DNA from 4 places in the Streptomyces sp. NPDC094147 genome. Region 3 is predicted to be linked to each of the others. Evidence: riboswitches for the same ligand, from Rfam matches in the RefSeq annotation. Region 3 holds a riboswitch; each other region holds the start of a gene.
The links. A riboswitch is a leader RNA that binds a small molecule or an ion and turns the genes downstream of it on or off. The one in region 3 is predicted to bind cyclic di-AMP.

Region 1: it holds a riboswitch for cyclic di-AMP, as region 3 does, so the genes downstream of both, ACIQ8J_RS16710 (transglycosylase family protein) here and ACIQ8J_RS13445 (M23 family metallopeptidase) in region 3, are expected to answer to the same signal.
Region 2: it holds a riboswitch for cyclic di-AMP, as region 3 does, so the genes downstream of both, ACIQ8J_RS12600 (C40 family peptidase) here and ACIQ8J_RS13445 (M23 family metallopeptidase) in region 3, are expected to answer to the same signal.
Region 4: it holds a riboswitch for cyclic di-AMP, as region 3 does, so the genes downstream of both, ACIQ8J_RS11385 (M23 family metallopeptidase) here and ACIQ8J_RS13445 (M23 family metallopeptidase) in region 3, are expected to answer to the same signal.

The regions. Positions count from the first base shown of each region.
Region 1 covers NZ_JBIWHT010000009.1:163,584-167,441, forward strand. The annotation lists gene ACIQ8J_RS16700 (cytochrome P450) at 1-224, shown strand, start outside; gene ACIQ8J_RS16705 (transglycosylase family protein) at 390-1,322, shown strand; cyclic di-AMP (ydaO/yuaA leader) riboswitch at 1,580-1,747, shown strand; gene ACIQ8J_RS16710 (transglycosylase family protein) at 1,751-2,467, shown strand; gene eno (phosphopyruvate hydratase) at 2,727-3,858, shown strand, end outside.
Region 2 covers NZ_JBIWHT010000006.1:127,066-130,923, forward strand. The annotation lists gene ACIQ8J_RS12590 (helix-turn-helix domain-containing protein) at 1-313, opposite strand, end outside; gene ACIQ8J_RS12595 (ATP-binding protein) at 558-992, shown strand; gene ACIQ8J_RS12600 (C40 family peptidase) at 1,087-1,560, opposite strand; cyclic di-AMP (ydaO/yuaA leader) riboswitch at 1,565-1,760, opposite strand; gene ACIQ8J_RS12605 (hypothetical protein) at 2,085-2,393, opposite strand; gene ACIQ8J_RS12610 (ATP-dependent Clp protease proteolytic subunit) at 2,400-3,029, opposite strand; gene ACIQ8J_RS12615 (lysophospholipid acyltransferase family protein) at 3,216-3,858, shown strand, end outside.
Region 3 covers NZ_JBIWHT010000007.1:20,210-24,067, forward strand. The annotation lists gene ACIQ8J_RS13435 (PrsW family intramembrane metalloprotease) at 1-102, shown strand, start outside; gene ACIQ8J_RS13440 (aldo/keto reductase) at 106-1,050, opposite strand; gene ACIQ8J_RS13445 (M23 family metallopeptidase) at 1,098-2,168, opposite strand; cyclic di-AMP (ydaO/yuaA leader) riboswitch at 2,180-2,318, opposite strand; gene ACIQ8J_RS13450 (PP2C family protein-serine/threonine phosphatase) at 2,571-3,692, opposite strand.
Region 4 covers NZ_JBIWHT010000005.1:188,280-192,137, reverse strand. The annotation lists gene ACIQ8J_RS11395 (M16 family metallopeptidase) at 1-87, shown strand, start outside; gene ACIQ8J_RS11390 (M16 family metallopeptidase) at 105-1,469, shown strand; cyclic di-AMP (ydaO/yuaA leader) riboswitch at 1,685-1,845, shown strand; gene ACIQ8J_RS11385 (M23 family metallopeptidase) at 1,859-2,620, shown strand; gene ACIQ8J_RS11380 (GntR family transcriptional regulator) at 2,823-3,500, shown strand; gene ACIQ8J_RS11375 (HPr family phosphocarrier protein) at 3,689-3,858, opposite strand, start outside.

The sequences.
Region 1 (3,858 bases), on a different contig from region 3:
ACGGCCACGGCATCCACTACTGCATCGGCGCGCCGCTGGCCCGGCTCGAAGGCCGGACCGCGCTCGCGACCCTGCTGCAGCGCCTCCCTGACCTGCGGCTAGCGGTGGAACCTGCCGATTTGCGCTGGCGCGGCGGGCTCATCATGCGAGGACTGCGCACCCTGCCGGTCGAGTTCACGCCGCCGAACGGAACGGCCTCACCTGACGGACCGTCAAGACTGTGACTTTTATGTGATCTCGGGTGCATCGACTTGTGACAGGCGTTCGAGTACGGCTACGTTCACCGTTCATTCGGCTCAGCAGTCACACGGAAGGCCTCATCCATGCGCTCCGGGAATGGACGGCATCGTCGACCCCGCCAGGTACCCGCTCTCGTCGTCGCGGCAGGGGTGACCGGTTCGGCCATCGCGCTTCCGCTGCTCGCCGCGACCGGCGCGAACGCCGCGGACGCGAACTCCTGGAACCAGGTGGCCGCCTGCGAGTCCGGCGGAATGTGGAGCGCCGACTTCGGCAACGGCCTGTACGGCGGGCTCCAGCTCTCGCAGGACACCTGGGAGGCCTTCGGCGGTACGGACTACGCCCAGCGCGCCGACCTCGCCAGCCGCGCCCAGCAGATAGCCATCGCCGAGAAGGTGCTCGCGGCCCAGGGCACCAAGGCCTTCGCCAGCTGCTCCGGCGGGCTCACCAAGGGCGGCCGCGCGGCCGATGTCGACCCGGGCCTGCCCGCGACGCCGGACCCGGCCGGGGCGCCCGCGTCCACCGCGCCGACCGCTCCGGCGACCAAGGCGCCCGACGTCGCCCCGACGCCCGCGGCCTCCACCGCCCCGGCCGCGCCCTCGACGGGCGCCACGAAGCCCGCGGGTCCCGCCAAGCCGCCGACGCCCTCCGCGTCCACCCCGGCGAGCCCCGGCAAGCACCGCGGGGCGCCCTCGCCGGAGGAGGGCTCGGGCGCGACGCCGGGCGGCACCACCGGCTCCGCTACCGGCGCCCCGGCCGGACAGCCCGCCCCGGCCGGCTCCGGCGGTCCGGGCGGCTCGACCGACAGCCGCGACGCGGGGCGGCACGCCTCGCGAGGTGACGGCGGATCACGTGATGTCGGCAACACCCCCGCCGCGAACGGCGAGTACACCGTCCGCCCCGGCGACAACCTCTCGGTCATCGCCGACGCGAACAAGATCCACGGCGGCTGGCCCGCGCTCTACCACGCCAACGAGAAGCTGATCGGCACCGACCCGAACCTCATCCTGCCTGGCCAGAGCCTGGACCTGAAGGCCGCGGCGGCCGCTGCCACGGCCCCGAACTCGGTGCCGAAGCAGGGGTAGTTCGAGGGCGTATGTCCGTTCTGTGCAAGTGAGACATGGGTCTCTTCGCCTCAACTGGCGTGTCCCGTCTGCCCGGTCCGTCCGTCCCGCCCCCGACCTGCGGAAACGCCCCTTCTGTTGCGACAAGGAGGGGGGATTTTCCCCCGATGGGCGCCTTTGAACATTGGCGGGGCGTGTGTTTTCGTCGGACTCGCTCGTCACCACGAGCCCCGTCGACCGAGCACGCCGAATCCTGCCGTCGGCCGACGGGAACAGTCGACGCTTATGCGCCGTAGGCAGGAGCGGGGGACCCAAGGTACGTGCCGGGCCCGGCAGTTGAAGCAACTGCCGACCGGCTTGGGGTGAAGACGGGCGCCACAGCGCTCGGCCGGGCAGCTCACGCCCGAACCCGACAGCTCACCTCGCAGGCGTCGGTGAGGAGAAACTCCATGCTGCTTTCCGGCAAGGGCAAGCACCGCCGCCCGTCCAAGGCCGTCCGTGTCGCCACGCTGGCCGGCGTCACCGGCGCCGCTGTCGCCGCCCCGCTGATGGCGGCCGGCTCGGCCTCCGCCGCCTCCGTCCAGACCTGGGACGCGGTCGCCCAGTGCGAGTCCGGCGGCAACTGGTCCATCAACACCGGCAACGGCTACTACGGCGGCCTGCAGTTCTCGCAGTCCTCCTGGGCCGCCGCCGGCGGCACCCAGTACGCCGCCCGCGCCGACCTGGCCACCAAGGGCCAGCAGATAGCCGCCGCCGAGAAGCTGCTCGCCATCCAGGGTCCGGGCGCCTGGTCCTGCGCCGGCGCCGGCAACCTGACCTCCGGCGGCAGCAAGGCCAACGTCGACACCTCCGGCTCCTCGTCGTCCTCCTCTTCTTCGTCTTCTTCTTCGTCCCCCTCGAAGTCGCAGTCCGCGAAGCCGAAGGCCAAGCCGCAGCAGAAGACCCAGCGCGCCCAGCCCGCGCCGGAGGCCGCCCGCGGCGAGCAGCGCACCGAGCCGGTCAAGCAGGGCAACGGCGAGTACACCGTCAAGGCCGGCGACACCCTCGGCCAGATCGCTTCCGCCAACGGCACCAAGGGCGGCTGGCAGAAGCTGTTCGAGCTGAACAAGGACGTCGTCAAGGACGCCAACCTGATCTACCCGGGCCAGAAGCTCCACCTGAGCTGAGTCCGCCCCGCCCCAAGTCCCCCCGGTCCGGCGCGCATTCCCCCGTACGCGCCGGGCCGGGGTTTCGGCTGTTACCCGGCAGTAGTTCTGCGGACCTTTGGCAGGGAATCAGGGTCCTTGGGCCCTTTTTCGTCCCAGGAGGCGGGCACTCGGCTGGCCGGAGCCCCGGAGCCGGTTAGGCTCTTGTCGCAAGGCCGCAGCGACCCCTGCGCGGCCCCGCACTGCTTGCGTCACATCTAGCGTCACATCCCAGAAGGAGATGCTCGTGCCGTCCATCGACGTCGTCGTAGCCCGGGAAATCCTGGACTCCCGAGGCAACCCCACGGTCGAGGTCGAGGTCGGCCTCGACGACGGCAGCACCGGCCGTGCTGCAGTTCCGTCCGGCGCCTCCACCGGTGCCTTCGAGGCCATCGAGCTCCGCGACGGTGACCCCAACCGCTACGGCGGCAAGGGTGTCGAGAAGGCCGTCCTCGCCGTCATCGAGCAGATCGGCCCGGAGCTCGTCGGCTACGACGCCACCGAGCAGCGCCTGATCGACCAGGCCATGTTCGACCTGGACGCCACCGACAACAAGGGCTCGCTCGGCGCCAACGCCATCCTCGGCGTCTCGCTCGCCGTCGCGCACGCCGCCTCCGAGGCCAGCGACCTGCCGCTGTTCCGCTACCTGGGCGGCCCGAACGCGCACCTGCTGCCCGTTCCGATGATGAACATCCTCAACGGCGGATCCCACGCGGACTCCAACGTCGACATCCAGGAGTTCATGATCGCTCCGATCGGCGCGGAGTCCTTCTCCGAGGCCCTTCGCTGGGGCGCCGAGGTCTACCACACGCTCAAGGGCGTCCTGAAGCGCAAGGGCCTGTCGACCGGCCTCGGCGACGAGGGCGGCTTCGCGCCGAACCTGGAGTCCAACCGCGCGGCCCTGGACCTCATCCTTGAGGCCATCAAGGAAGCCGGCTACGCCCCGGGCAAGGACATCGCGCTCGCGCTCGACGTCGCCGCGTCCGAGTTCTACAAGGACGGCAAGTACGAGTTCGAGGGCAAGTCCCGCTCGGCCGCCGAGATGACCGAGTACTACGAGGAGCTCGTCTCCGCGTACCCGCTGGTCTCCATCGAGGACCCGCTGTTCGAGGACGACTGGGCCGGCTGGAACACCATCACCTCGCGCCTGGGCTCCAAGGTCCAGATCGTCGGCGACGACCTCTTCGTCACCAACCCCGAGCGCCTGGCCCGCGGCATCGAGGAGGGCTCCGCCAACGCCCTGCTCGTCAAGGTCAACCAGATCGGTTCGCTGACCGAGACCCTGGACGCCGTCGAGATGGCCCAGCGCAACGGCTTCAAGTGCATGATGTCCCACCGCTCCGGCGAGACCGAGGACGTCACCATCGCCGACC
Region 2 (3,858 bases), on a different contig from region 3:
TGATGAAGTCCCGGTACTGCGGCGGGAGCAGACCGCGGTACGCGCGCGCCCAGTGCTCCCCGCCGCCGTCCGCCGAATCCGCCAACGCCTCCAGGAGTGTGCGGAGTTGGGGATCTCGCACCTCGTAGGCGTCGAGCAGGCGGGCCACGTCCGCGGGCTTCGCGCCGCTGCGGCCGGTCTCGATCCGGCTCACCTTCGACTGGTGCCAGCCGACCAGGCGGGCCGCCTCCCCGCTCGTCAGACCCTTCCGGTCGCGCAGCCCTCGCAGTTCCTCGCCCAGCTTGCGGCGGTGCACCGCCGGTCCGTGCCACATGGCCGTCTCCTTCGCCTCCGGCGCCTTCGGCGATGGGTAAGTGTGAGCCCAATTACGCTCTGTCGCCGCAGAGTTCACCGCTTTGAGCGACAGATATATGCATATCTTGGTGGATGGCACCCAAGACCGGCACGATGAGTGGCACTCTGGCGCGAAGCACAATCCGAGGCCGACCTCGTCTCCGCGAGCGCTCATCCGCCAGGAGTCCTCTGGCCGGCCCGGGTGGGAAAGGGACAGCGTCGCCATGGCAGACCATCTCGAAGCATCAATCACTCTGCCGAGCGAACCCGCCTCGGTCTCCGCGGCACGGCGATACGTCGCCGAGGTTCTCACCGATTGGGGTCTGCCGTCCGACGACGAGACCGGCGACACGGTCCGGCTCATCGTGTCCGAACTCGCCACCAATGCCGTGCAGCACACCTTCGGCCAGTCACCCACCTTCACCGTGGACGTCCAGCTGGAATGCGAGGAGGAGCTGCGGGTCGGGGTGACCGACAGTCATCCGCGCTGGCCGAAACGATTGCCCGCCGCCGTCCAGCAGGACAACGGCCGGGGCATGGTGATCGTCCGCTGGCTCGCGGCCGAGTGCGGCGGCCGGCTCTCGGTCGAACCCACCGCGGACGGCGGCAAGACGGTCTGGATCGCCCTGCCGTGGACGGCAGTGGTGCAGAGCGGCTAGCGGGGCTCACTGCCCGGCCCCGGAGCCGCCCTGGGGGCGCGGGCCGTCCCGGTGCGTGGGCGCGCGCATCGGGACGGCCCCGCCGGCGGGGCGGTCAGCCGACCCGCCCGTATAAGACGCTGCCGCTCCAGATCCGTTCGAGGCGGACCACCGCGCCGGTCTTGGGGGAGTGCCAGATCTTCCCGTTCCCGGCGTAGATCCCCACGTGGTAGACGTGTCCCGCCGAATGGAAGAACACCAGGTCTCCGGCTTTGCGGGAGGAGGCGGAGACATGCCGGGAGCTGTTGTACTGCTGCTGGGCCGAGCGGGGCAGCTTGTGGCCCGCCTGCTTGAACGAGTAGAGCGTGAGCCCGGAGCAGTCGAAGCGGTGCGGTCCGGCGGCCCCGTACTGATAGGGCGACCCCTTCTTCGATTCGGCCACGTGGAGCGCCCTGGCGGCGACGGCCGCGGCATGCGCTTCGAGTGTGGCGCCCGGCGCCAGTATGGTTCCCCCCGCCACGGCGACGGTGAGGGCCGTGACGGCGCCCAGGCGGAGCAGCAGAGACGGGACATGTGTCTGCGCGGTCATGCGCAACCCTTCGTCAAACCGCCTGCGAAGGATGACCTGTCGGGTTCGGACCGGCGAAGACGCCCGGCCGCCTGAACGGCTTCACCCCGAGGGACGGCCGACGGCCGGCCGTCCCGAAGAACGCGGGTCCTCCACTCCTGCCGGTCCACTCCTGTCGACCAGTCGTCCGGAGCGGCGGCAGGACTCGGCGTCCGCCCGGACCGCCCCGCCACGGTGGCGGGGGCTTGTCGTCCCAGGGATCTTCACGCACCGACTGTCATATTTTCGTAACGAAACGGCTTTGTGTGAGGGTGCTCACGACTGGGCGATTCGGGTGGACACGGGTGGTTCGGCACCTCCCGAAGGAGGGCTGACGAGCCTCCTACCAGCGACGGAACGATCGATTCCGCGCGTTGTGCAGGCGCTGTAAGGAGCTCATAAGGGGCAGTGGACGTAGTCGGCGGTGGGCCGAACGGGGGTACCCCGTCTGGTCCGTTTCGTCGGCCCCGTCGGCGCGTTGGGCGCCGCCGCTGCGCGCGGCGGCCTCAACCGGTGGTCTGCGGCGGCACCGTGAGCCGCCCCGTGCGGCGCTCGCCGTCCAGCACCCGCAGGGCGCGGGTCAGCGTGCGGGCGTGCACCCGGGTCTCGCCGCGCAGGTGCATCAGGGCGAGCGCGTCCTTCAGCGCGGCCGTCCGGCCGACCAGCGCCTGCGCGGCCCGCAGCGCGCCGTAGGTGTCGGGGCCGTGCGCCGGATTGACGCGACCGAGCAGATCGACCACTTCGAGATAGCAGTCGACGAACTCGGCCTCGGCCCGCGTGAGCGCCGGCAGCGGCGGAAGTTCCGGTGGCAGCACGGCGGTTCACCGTCCGCGCAGCGAGGTCTTGCGGCTTTCGAGTACGTGGTCGGCGAGCCCGTACGCCACGGCGCCCGCGGCGTCGAAGACCACGTCCCGCTCGATGTCGGCGGCCACCTGCCGCGCGGTCCGCCCGGTGTACCGGGCGAGCAACTCGGTCAGGAGCGTGCGGCCGCGCAGCAGTTCGGCGGCCTGGATCTGCAGGTCGGAGGGCTGGCCGCGCAGCGGCTCCTCGATCGCGGGCTCCCTGAGGAGCACCCGGGAGGCCGGTTGCACCAGGCGTTTGCCGGGCGTCCCGGCCGCGAGCAGCAGCGCGGCCACCGAACTCACCTGACCCAGGCAGAACGTCTGCACGTCGCAGGTGACGAATTGCATCGTGTCGTGGATCGCGGTCATCGCGGTGAGCGAGCCGCCGGGGGAGTTGATGTAGAGCGAGATGTCCCGGTCGGGGTCGGCGTGCTCCAGGTGCATGAACTGGGCCATCACATCGTTGGCCGAGGCGTCGTCGACCGGGGTGCCGAGAAAGACGATCCGCTCCTCGAAGAGCTTGGAGTACGGATCGAGCGTGCGGACCCCGGAGGCGGTGCGCTCCGAGAACTCGGGCAGGACGTAGCGGGCGGCAGGGCGGTGGGTCATGACGTACCTCTCCTCGACCGGATACCTCGACCGGATGTAAAAAATGTACAGGACGTACAGATCGATGAGGGGTGGTTTTCGCTCTCGGCGAGCGGGGGCCTGGCTCAATAGGCGCTCTCCCGGTGATCCCCGGGGGTGACTAGCGTGCGTCGGCGCGGGGGTCACCTGGGGAGAGGGCTCACTGACGTGTTCTATTACGCATTCCGTCTCGTGGTGCTGGTGCCGCTGCTGCGGTGGCTGTTCCGCCCGTGTGTCGAAGGGGCCGGGCGGGTGCCCGAGGCAGGTGCGGTGATCCTCGCGGGGAATCACCAGTCGTTCACCGATCAGTTCCTGCTGGGGGTGACGCTCAGGCGCCGCCTGACCTTCCTGGCCAAGCAGGAGTACTTCACCGCGCCGGGGCTCACCGGCCGGGCGACTGCCGCGTTCTTCCGCGCGCTCGGGCAGATCCCGGTCGACCGCTCCGGCAAGGCCGCGGCCCAGGCGGCGATCGACACGGCGCTCCAAGTGCTCGGCAGGGGAGGCGTGTTGGGGGTGTTCCCGGAGGGGACGCGCTCGCACGACGGACGGCTCTACAAGGGCAAGGTGGGTGTGGCGGCGATGGCGCTGCGGTCCGGCGCCCCGGTGGTCCCGGTCGCGATGATCGGAACGTTCGAGGCCCAGCCGAAGGGGCGGCGGCTGCCCCGGCGCGTACCGATCACGATCCGCTTCGGTGAGCCGCTGGACTTCTCCCGCTACCGGGGGATGGAGGACGAGCGCTTCGTGCTGCGGGCGGTGACGGACGAGATCATGTACGCGGTGCGGAAGCTGTCGCAGCAGGAGTACGTGGACG
Region 3 (3,858 bases):
TTCGCCCCGCCGCACCCCTGCACCCAGTACGCGCCGTACTCGCCGTACGGACAGCCGGGCCCGCTGCCGGGCCCGGCGCAGTACAACCCCTACCTCCGCTGAGGCCTACGCCGAGGCGACGGTCAGCTCGGAGACCTCGGCGTCGGTGAGCTCCAGGTCGGCGACCGCGAGCAGCGCGGGCAGCTGCTCGACCGTACGGGCCGAAGCGATGGGGGCGGCGACGGTGGGCCGGGCGGCCAGCCAGGCCAGCGCGACCGTGGCGATCTCGGCGCCGCGCTCCTGGGCGATCCGGTCGAGCGCGCCGAGCACCCTGCGGCCCCGATCGGTGTCCACGTACTTGACCGCGCCAGCGGCGCGCTGGCTGTCGACGGTAACGCCCGGCCGGTACTTGCCGGTGAGGAAGCCGGAGGCGAGCGCGAAGTAGGGGACGGCGGCCAGGCCCGCGCGGGAGGCGGTCTCCTGGAGGGCGCCCTCGTAGGTGTCGCGCGAGACCAGGTTGTAGTGCGGCTGGAGCGCCACGTACTTGGCGAGGCCCTCGCGGTCGGAGAAGTCCAGGGATTCCTGGAGCCGCTCCGGGGTGATGTTGGAGGCGGCGATCGCGCGGACCTTGCCGTCCCGGACCAGCTGGTCGAGGGTGGTGATGATCTCCTCGACGGGCACGGAGGGATCGTCGAAGTGCGTGTAGTACAGGTCGATGTAGTCGGTGCCGAGGCGGCGCAGCGACTCCTCGGCGGCGGCCTTGATGGTGTTCGCGGCCAGCCCCTTGTACTGGGGGTGGGAGCCGACCTTGGTGGCGATCACGACATCGGCCCGGTTGCCGCGGGCCGCCGCCCACTTCCCGATGATCGTCTCGGATTCACCGCCGGACAGGCCGGGGACCCAGTGGGCGTAGGCGTCGGCGGTGTCGATGAAGTTGCCGCCGCCCGAGGTGTAGGCGTCGAGGACGGCGAACGACTGGTCCTGGTCGGCGGTCCAGCCGAAGACGTTGCCGCCGAGGGAGAGCGGGAAGACGGACAGGTCGGAGCCGCCGAGCGCACGGAGAGAGGTCATGAGGTGATCAACTCCCGTGCGCCGGGCGGTATTCCGGACCGTTCGGATCAGGGATTGAGCCCCTTGGACTGGAGCCACGCCATCGGGTCGATGCCGGTGCCGTCCGGGGTGTGGACCTCCAGGTGGAGGTGCGGACCCGTGACGTTGCCGGTGGCGCCGATCCGCCCGATGACGTCGCCCGTCGCCACCTTCTGCCCCGCGCTGACCGCGATGGACGACTGGTGGCAGAACCAGAGCTCGCTGCCGTCGTCGAGCGTGAGCACCGTGCGGTAGCCGTACGCACCGGCCCACCCCGCCGACTTGACCGTCGCGGAGTGGATCGCCTTGAGCGGCGTGCCCGTGGGGGCCGCGAAGTCCAGGCCGGTGTGGTGGCCCGAGGACCACATCGAGCCGGCCTCGCCGAACGTGGAGGTGATCGTGTACGAGCCGACCGGCAGCGAGTAGCTCGCGGCCAGCTTGGCCAGCCGCTCCTGCTCCGCCTTCTTCGCCGCGGCCTCCTCGGCCGCCTTCTTCTCGGCCGCGGCCTTGGCGGTCGCCGCGTCCTGCTTGGCCTTGGCCTCGGCCGCGGCCTTTTCGGCGGCGGCCTTCTGCGCGGCCGCCTTCGCCTCGGCCGCGGCGCCCGCCTTCTGCTGCTCGGCCTGCTGGAGGATGCGGGCGCGCAGCGCCTCACCGGCGTCGGTGGCGCCCTGCTCGGCCTCGGCGGTGGAGAGGCCGGTCATGGTCAGCGGGGAGGCGGCGATCTTCTGGTCGGCGCGTGCGGCCTCGGTCTTCGGGGTGTCCGGGGCGTCGTGCGAGACCAGCTCGCCGACGCCGGGCAGCGACCCGAGGTCCGGCAGGTTCTGGGCGAGGGAGTCGGGCAGCGATATGGAGACCGGCGGCTTGGTCTGCGCGGTGGCCATGCCGCCCGCGCCGACCGCGGCGATGACGCCGACGCCGAGCACGGTGGAGCTGCGGGCGAGTCCGCCGCGCTGCTTGGCCACCCGGTGCCGGCCGCGTACCGGGCGTACGGACTCCGCGGTCGGGTCCCACTCCTCCCAGCTCTCGCTGTCGCCGGGCACGTCGCCGTACAGGGAGTCGGGAGGTATCGGGGTGTCGAGGGCAGGCTCGTTGGACGCCACGAGGGCGCGCTCCTTTCCTTCCTTCTCGCCTACCGGGTTAGCTGACGGGTTCGGAGCAGGAAGGTCTCCTACAGGCCCCCGTAAAGGCGCCTGATTCACCCCAAGTTGGTGGTTCCCCGGTTCCCTTTCGGGATTCGGCGCATGCGCGCGGTGCCGCCGTTGCGGCGGCTGGGCCGACCGCGCTGCGTTATCGAACGTTAATAGACACCCGGTCCGGATTCCAAGCCGTTCCCACTGATCGTTAACGGTCCTGGCCTGGACTTAGTACCCACAGCCGGGTCAAAACGGGCGAGTTGACGGCGATTCAGCGCGACTCGCGTCACAGCTGTTTTCTGACGGTGTGTCAAATGTTATGCGCAGGGACACCTTTCGGGCACCCACGGTGACAGCCTCCCGCCGGGCTCATTTCACGATCCTGACGGTGCGGCGGCGCTCGGGCTGGCCCTCGGCGGGCCGGGCCACCGCGAGCAGCGCCATGTCGTCGTTCGTGCCGCCGCCGGTATAGCGCCGTACGTCGTCCACGAGCGCGTCCAGGACCTCCTCCGGGCCGGGGAAGATCGCGCCGCGCAGCCGGGCGCGCGGGTCGTAGAAGACGCCCTGTCCGTCGCGCGCCTCGGACAGGCCGTCCGTGTAGAACAGCAGCGTCGCCCCGGCCGGGAACGGCCGCTCCTCGGACCGGTCCGGCCACACCCCGAGGTCCGCCATGCCGAGCGGCAGCGCGGGCTCGGCCGGGACGAGCATGTCCAGGGCCCCGTCCGGGTACAGCAGCAGCGGCTCGGGGTGGCCCCGGTTCACCAGGCGTACGGTGCCGTCACCGCGCGGGACCTCGGCGAGCACCGCGGTGGTGAACCCCTCGACCGCGTCGAGCCGGTCGCGCCGGGTGCCCTCGCGGGCCAGCGCCCGCTCCAGGCGCTGGGCCACCGCCTCCAGCGAGGACTCCTGCTCGGCGGCCTCCCGGAACGCCCCGATCACCACGGCGACGGCCTCCACCGCCTGGAGCCCCTTTCCCCGTACGTCGCCGACGATGAGCCGCACCCCGTGCGGGGTGTCCTGCACGGCGAACAGGTCCCCGCCGATGAACGCGTCCGCCTGCGCCGCCTCGTACCGCGCGGCGACGTGGAGGCCGCCGATGCGGGCCGCGGGCGTGGGCAGCACGGCGCGCTGCGCGGTCTCCGCGATGACGCGGGCCGAGGCGAGCTGTTCGCCGCTGCGGCGCAGGATGCGGTTGATGACGAGGGCCAGACCGCCCACCGTCAGCACGGTGCACAGCTCGCTGGCGCCTTCGCCGAGGCTGGGGAGGCCGTGTACGAACCAGAGCCCCACGACGGCGAGCACCGAGCCCGCCGCGACGACGGCGGTGGCGCGGGGCGAGTAGAAGGGGGCGGCGACCATCGGGGCGCCCGCGAACAGGGCTGCGGCGGTCAGGTCGGGCGGGGTCGTGGCGTCGAAGACGAAGCCGACGACGATGAGCAGTACGGGTAGCGCCCGTACCAGGCGCCTCTCGCCCTCTGCTTGCTGCCGCACCCGTCCAGCCTGCCCCGTCCGACCGCCGACGGCGACTCCGGAGCGCCCGTGCGGGTGCCGGGGCCGGCGGCGGGGCCCGCCACGATCGGCGACGGACCACAGGATGAGCCCGTCAATGGCGGCGGCAGCGATGCGGACCCGGGCGCCCCCGGCCGCAACTCCCCCT
Region 4 (3,858 bases), on a different contig from region 3:
CGCCCCGACAACCGGGCGGTCCTGGTGTACGAGCCCATCGCGGCGCCCGAGGCAAGCAACGAAGAGGAAGAAGAGGCCGCCCAGTGACGGACGCCGTCGTGACCATGGAGTTCCACCCGCAGCCGGCCGCCGGCACCGCCAAGCCGTGGGCCTTCCCGGCCCCCGAGCGAGGCACCCTCGCCAACGGCCTCACGGTGCTGCGCTGCCACCGCCCCGGCCAGCAGGTCGTCGCCGTGGAGATCTTCCTCGCGGCCCCGCTGGACGCCGAGCCCGAGGGCCTCGACGGCGTCGCCACGATCATGGCGCGCGCCCTGACCGAGGGCACCGACAAGCACTCGGCGGAGGAGTTCGCCGCCGAACTGGAGCGGTGCGGCGCCACCATCGACGCGCACGCCGACCACCCCGGCGTCCGGGTCTCCCTCGAAGTGCCGGTCTCCCGGCTCCCCAAGGCGCTCTCGCTGCTCGCCGAGGCGCTGCGGGCCCCCGCGTTCGCCGACTCCGAGGTCGACCGGCTCGTGCGCAACCGGCTCGACGAGATCCCGCACGAGCAGGCCAACCCGTCCCGGCGGGCCGCCCAGCAGCTCTCCAAGGAGCTGTTCCCGGCCTCCGCGCGCATGTCGCGCCCCCGCCAGGGCACCGAGGAGACCGTCGCCGCGATCGACACGGCGGCGGTGCGCGCCTTCTACGAGGCGTATGTGCGCCCCTCGACGGCCGTCACCGTCATCGTCGGCGACCTGTCGGGCACCGACCTCGACGCGGTCCTCGCGGACACCCTGGGCGACTGGAGCGGCAACACCGCCGAGCCGCGCCCCATCCCGCCGATCACCGCCGACGACACCGGCCGGGTCGTCATCGTGGACCGCCCCGGCGCGGTCCAGACCCAGCTGCTCATCGGCCGCATCGGCGCCGACCGCCACGACCGGGTCTGGGCGGCCCAGGTGCTCGGCACGTACTGCCTCGGCGGCACCCTCACCTCCCGGCTCGACCGCGTACTGCGCGAGGAGAAGGGCTACACCTACGGCGTGCGCGCCTTCGGCCAGGTGCTGCGCTCGGGCCCCGAGGGCGGCGCCGCGATGCTCGCCATCAGCGGCTCGGTCGACACCCCCCACACCGGCCCCGCGCTCGACGACCTGTGGAAGGTGCTGCGCACGCTGGCCGCGGAGGGGCTGACGGACGCCGAGCGCGAGACCGCCGTGCAGAACCTGGTGGGCGTCGCCCCGCTCAAGTACGAGACCGCGGCGGCCGTCGCCGGGACGCTGGCCGACCAGGTCGAGCAGTTCCTCCCCGACGACTACCAGGCGCAGTTGTACGCGCTGCTGGCCGAGACCGGCACCGTGGAGGCGACGGCGGCCGTCGTCAACGCCTTCCCGGCCGACCGGCTCGTCACCGTTCTCGTCGGTGACGCGGCTCAGATCGAGGAGCCGGTCAGGGCGCTCGGAATCGGTGAAGTGACCGTGGTCGCGGGCTGATTGAGGCACCTGGACAACTGGGCACACAGGGACCCCGGTGGCGAATGCGCCGCCGGGGTCCTCCCTTATGGGGCGTAAATGTCCGGATTGTTGGGGAGGTTGCCTGTCTGTCATGTGGCGTGCGCTACAAAACACGGTGTCTGTTTGGTGATTGAAAGACCGGCCGTCTAGCGTCGGTCCGGCTGTCCGTCACCACCCGTCGCGCCCGCGGCACCGGACAGTGATCGCCGAGTCCCCGAACGGCGCGAGCCAGGGGAGCCGGGGACCCACTCAGTCCCTGGGGTGAATCGGACGCCTCCGCCCGCGGAGGAGCCCGTAGGAGACCTTCCTGCTCCGAACCCGTCAGCTAACCCGGTAGGCGAGATGGAAGGAAAGGACACCGCCACTTCATGGCGTTCACCCGTGCCACCGGGAAGCACCGCGCGCCCAGCCGTATGACGCGCCGCAGCGCGAACATAGCGGGCATCGCCACCCTCGCCACCGCCGGAGTCGTAGGCACCCTCGCCTCCCCGGCCACCGCCGCCCCGAGCGTCGCCGAGACCGGCCTGACCCAGGCCATCGTCATCGGCGACGGCCTCGCCGCGCAGCTCGGTGCCCAGGCCGACGCCCAGAAGCAGGCGGCCGTGAAGGCCAGGGCGAAGGCGGAGGCCGAGGCGGCCGCGCAGCGCAAGGCGGAGGAGCGGGCCAAGGCGGACCGCGAGGCCAAGGAGCGCGCGGCGCGCGAGGCCGAGCGCAAGCGCCTCAACACCTTCGTCGCCCCCATATCGGACAGCTATGTGTCCACCGGCTACAAGACCGGCGGTTCCCTGTGGTCCTCCGGCGCCCACACCGGCATCGACTTCCATGCGGAGAGCGGCACTTCGGTGCACGCCGTGGGCCTGGGCACCGTCGTGGAGGCCGGCTGGGGCGGCGCCTACGGCAACAACATAGTCATCAGGATGAACGACGGCACGTACACCCAGTACGGCCACCTCTCGGTCATCCAGGTCTCCGTGGGCCAGTCCGTGGAGCCGGGCCGGCAGATCGCGCTGTCGGGCAACACCGGCAACACCACGGGCCCGCACCTCCACTTCGAGGCCCGCACCGCCCCGACCTACGGCTCGGACATCGACCCGGTCGCCTACCTTCGCTCGCACGGCGTCTCCGTCTGACGGCCCCCGCGCACACCGAAGGCCCCCGGCGCGCTGCCGGGGGCCTTCGCGGTTGGCCAAAAGATATCCATTGGTTCCGGCCCGTCACCGGGAATTAACAAAGCCTGGAATAGAGTCGCGGAACAGGCATCGACGGACATCGATATCCGTCGACAGGCGTCGCTCGACCGCGTTTCGCGGGGATAAAGGCGGAGGTTCGGCCATGCGCATTCCGGCGCATTCGGTATGCACGGCGATCCGCGGCGACATCGTCTCGGGCGCCTTGGAGCGCGGCAGCCGGCTCACCGAGGACGTACTCGCCCGCCGTTACGGGGTCTCCCGCGTCCCGGTGCGCGAAGCCCTGCGCACCCTGGAGTCCGAGGGCTTCGTGACCACCCGCAGACATGCCGGCGCCTGGGTGGCCGAGCCCACCGAGCTGGAGGCCGCCGACCTCCTCGAACTGCGGGTGCTGCTTGAGCCGTTGGCCGCCGCGCGGGCGGCCGGCCGCCGCTCCGAGGCCCATCTCAAAGTGCTGCGCGGCCTGGTGAGGCTGGGTCAGCAACGGGCCCGGCGCGGCCAGGGCGAGGACCTGCGCTCGCTGGGCGGCTGGTTCCACGAGACGCTGGCCCAGGCCTCCGCCAGCCCCGGACTGATCGCGCTGCTCACGCAGTTGCGGCACAAGATCGCCTGGATGTACGCGGTCGAGCAGCCGGTCCGGCCGGGCGAGTCCTGGGCCGAACTCGGCGCCATCACCGACGCGGTGGCCCGGGGCGACGCCGAACGCGCCCGCTCGCTCACCGCCCTGCACACCGAGCGTTCCTTTTCCGCCCATCGGCTGCGGCGCCCCGCCGCGGTGAGCACTTCGCAACCTGCCGTACACACGGCGAGTGCCCGCACTTAACAGCCGGGCCGTATACAAAGAAAGCGCGACGCTGGGCCGTATTTCGGCTGCCCGAAATGTGGACCTCGAAATGCCGGCCCCGAAATGTGGATGCCGGAATTCCGTCATCGAAGCGCAGTCGGCGAAAACGAAACGGCCGCCGACCCCGAATGCGAGATCAGCGGCCCTTCGCTGTGAAGCCGACCGGATCAGACGGTCTCGGGGAGCTCCTCAAGACCCTCGGCGACCAGCTTGGCCAGCCGGTCGAGCGCGGCGTCCGCGCCCTCGGCGTCGGAGGCCAGCACGATCTCCTCGCCGCCCTGCGCGCCCAGACCGAGCACCGCGAGCATGGACGCGGCGTTGACCGGGTTGCCGTCGG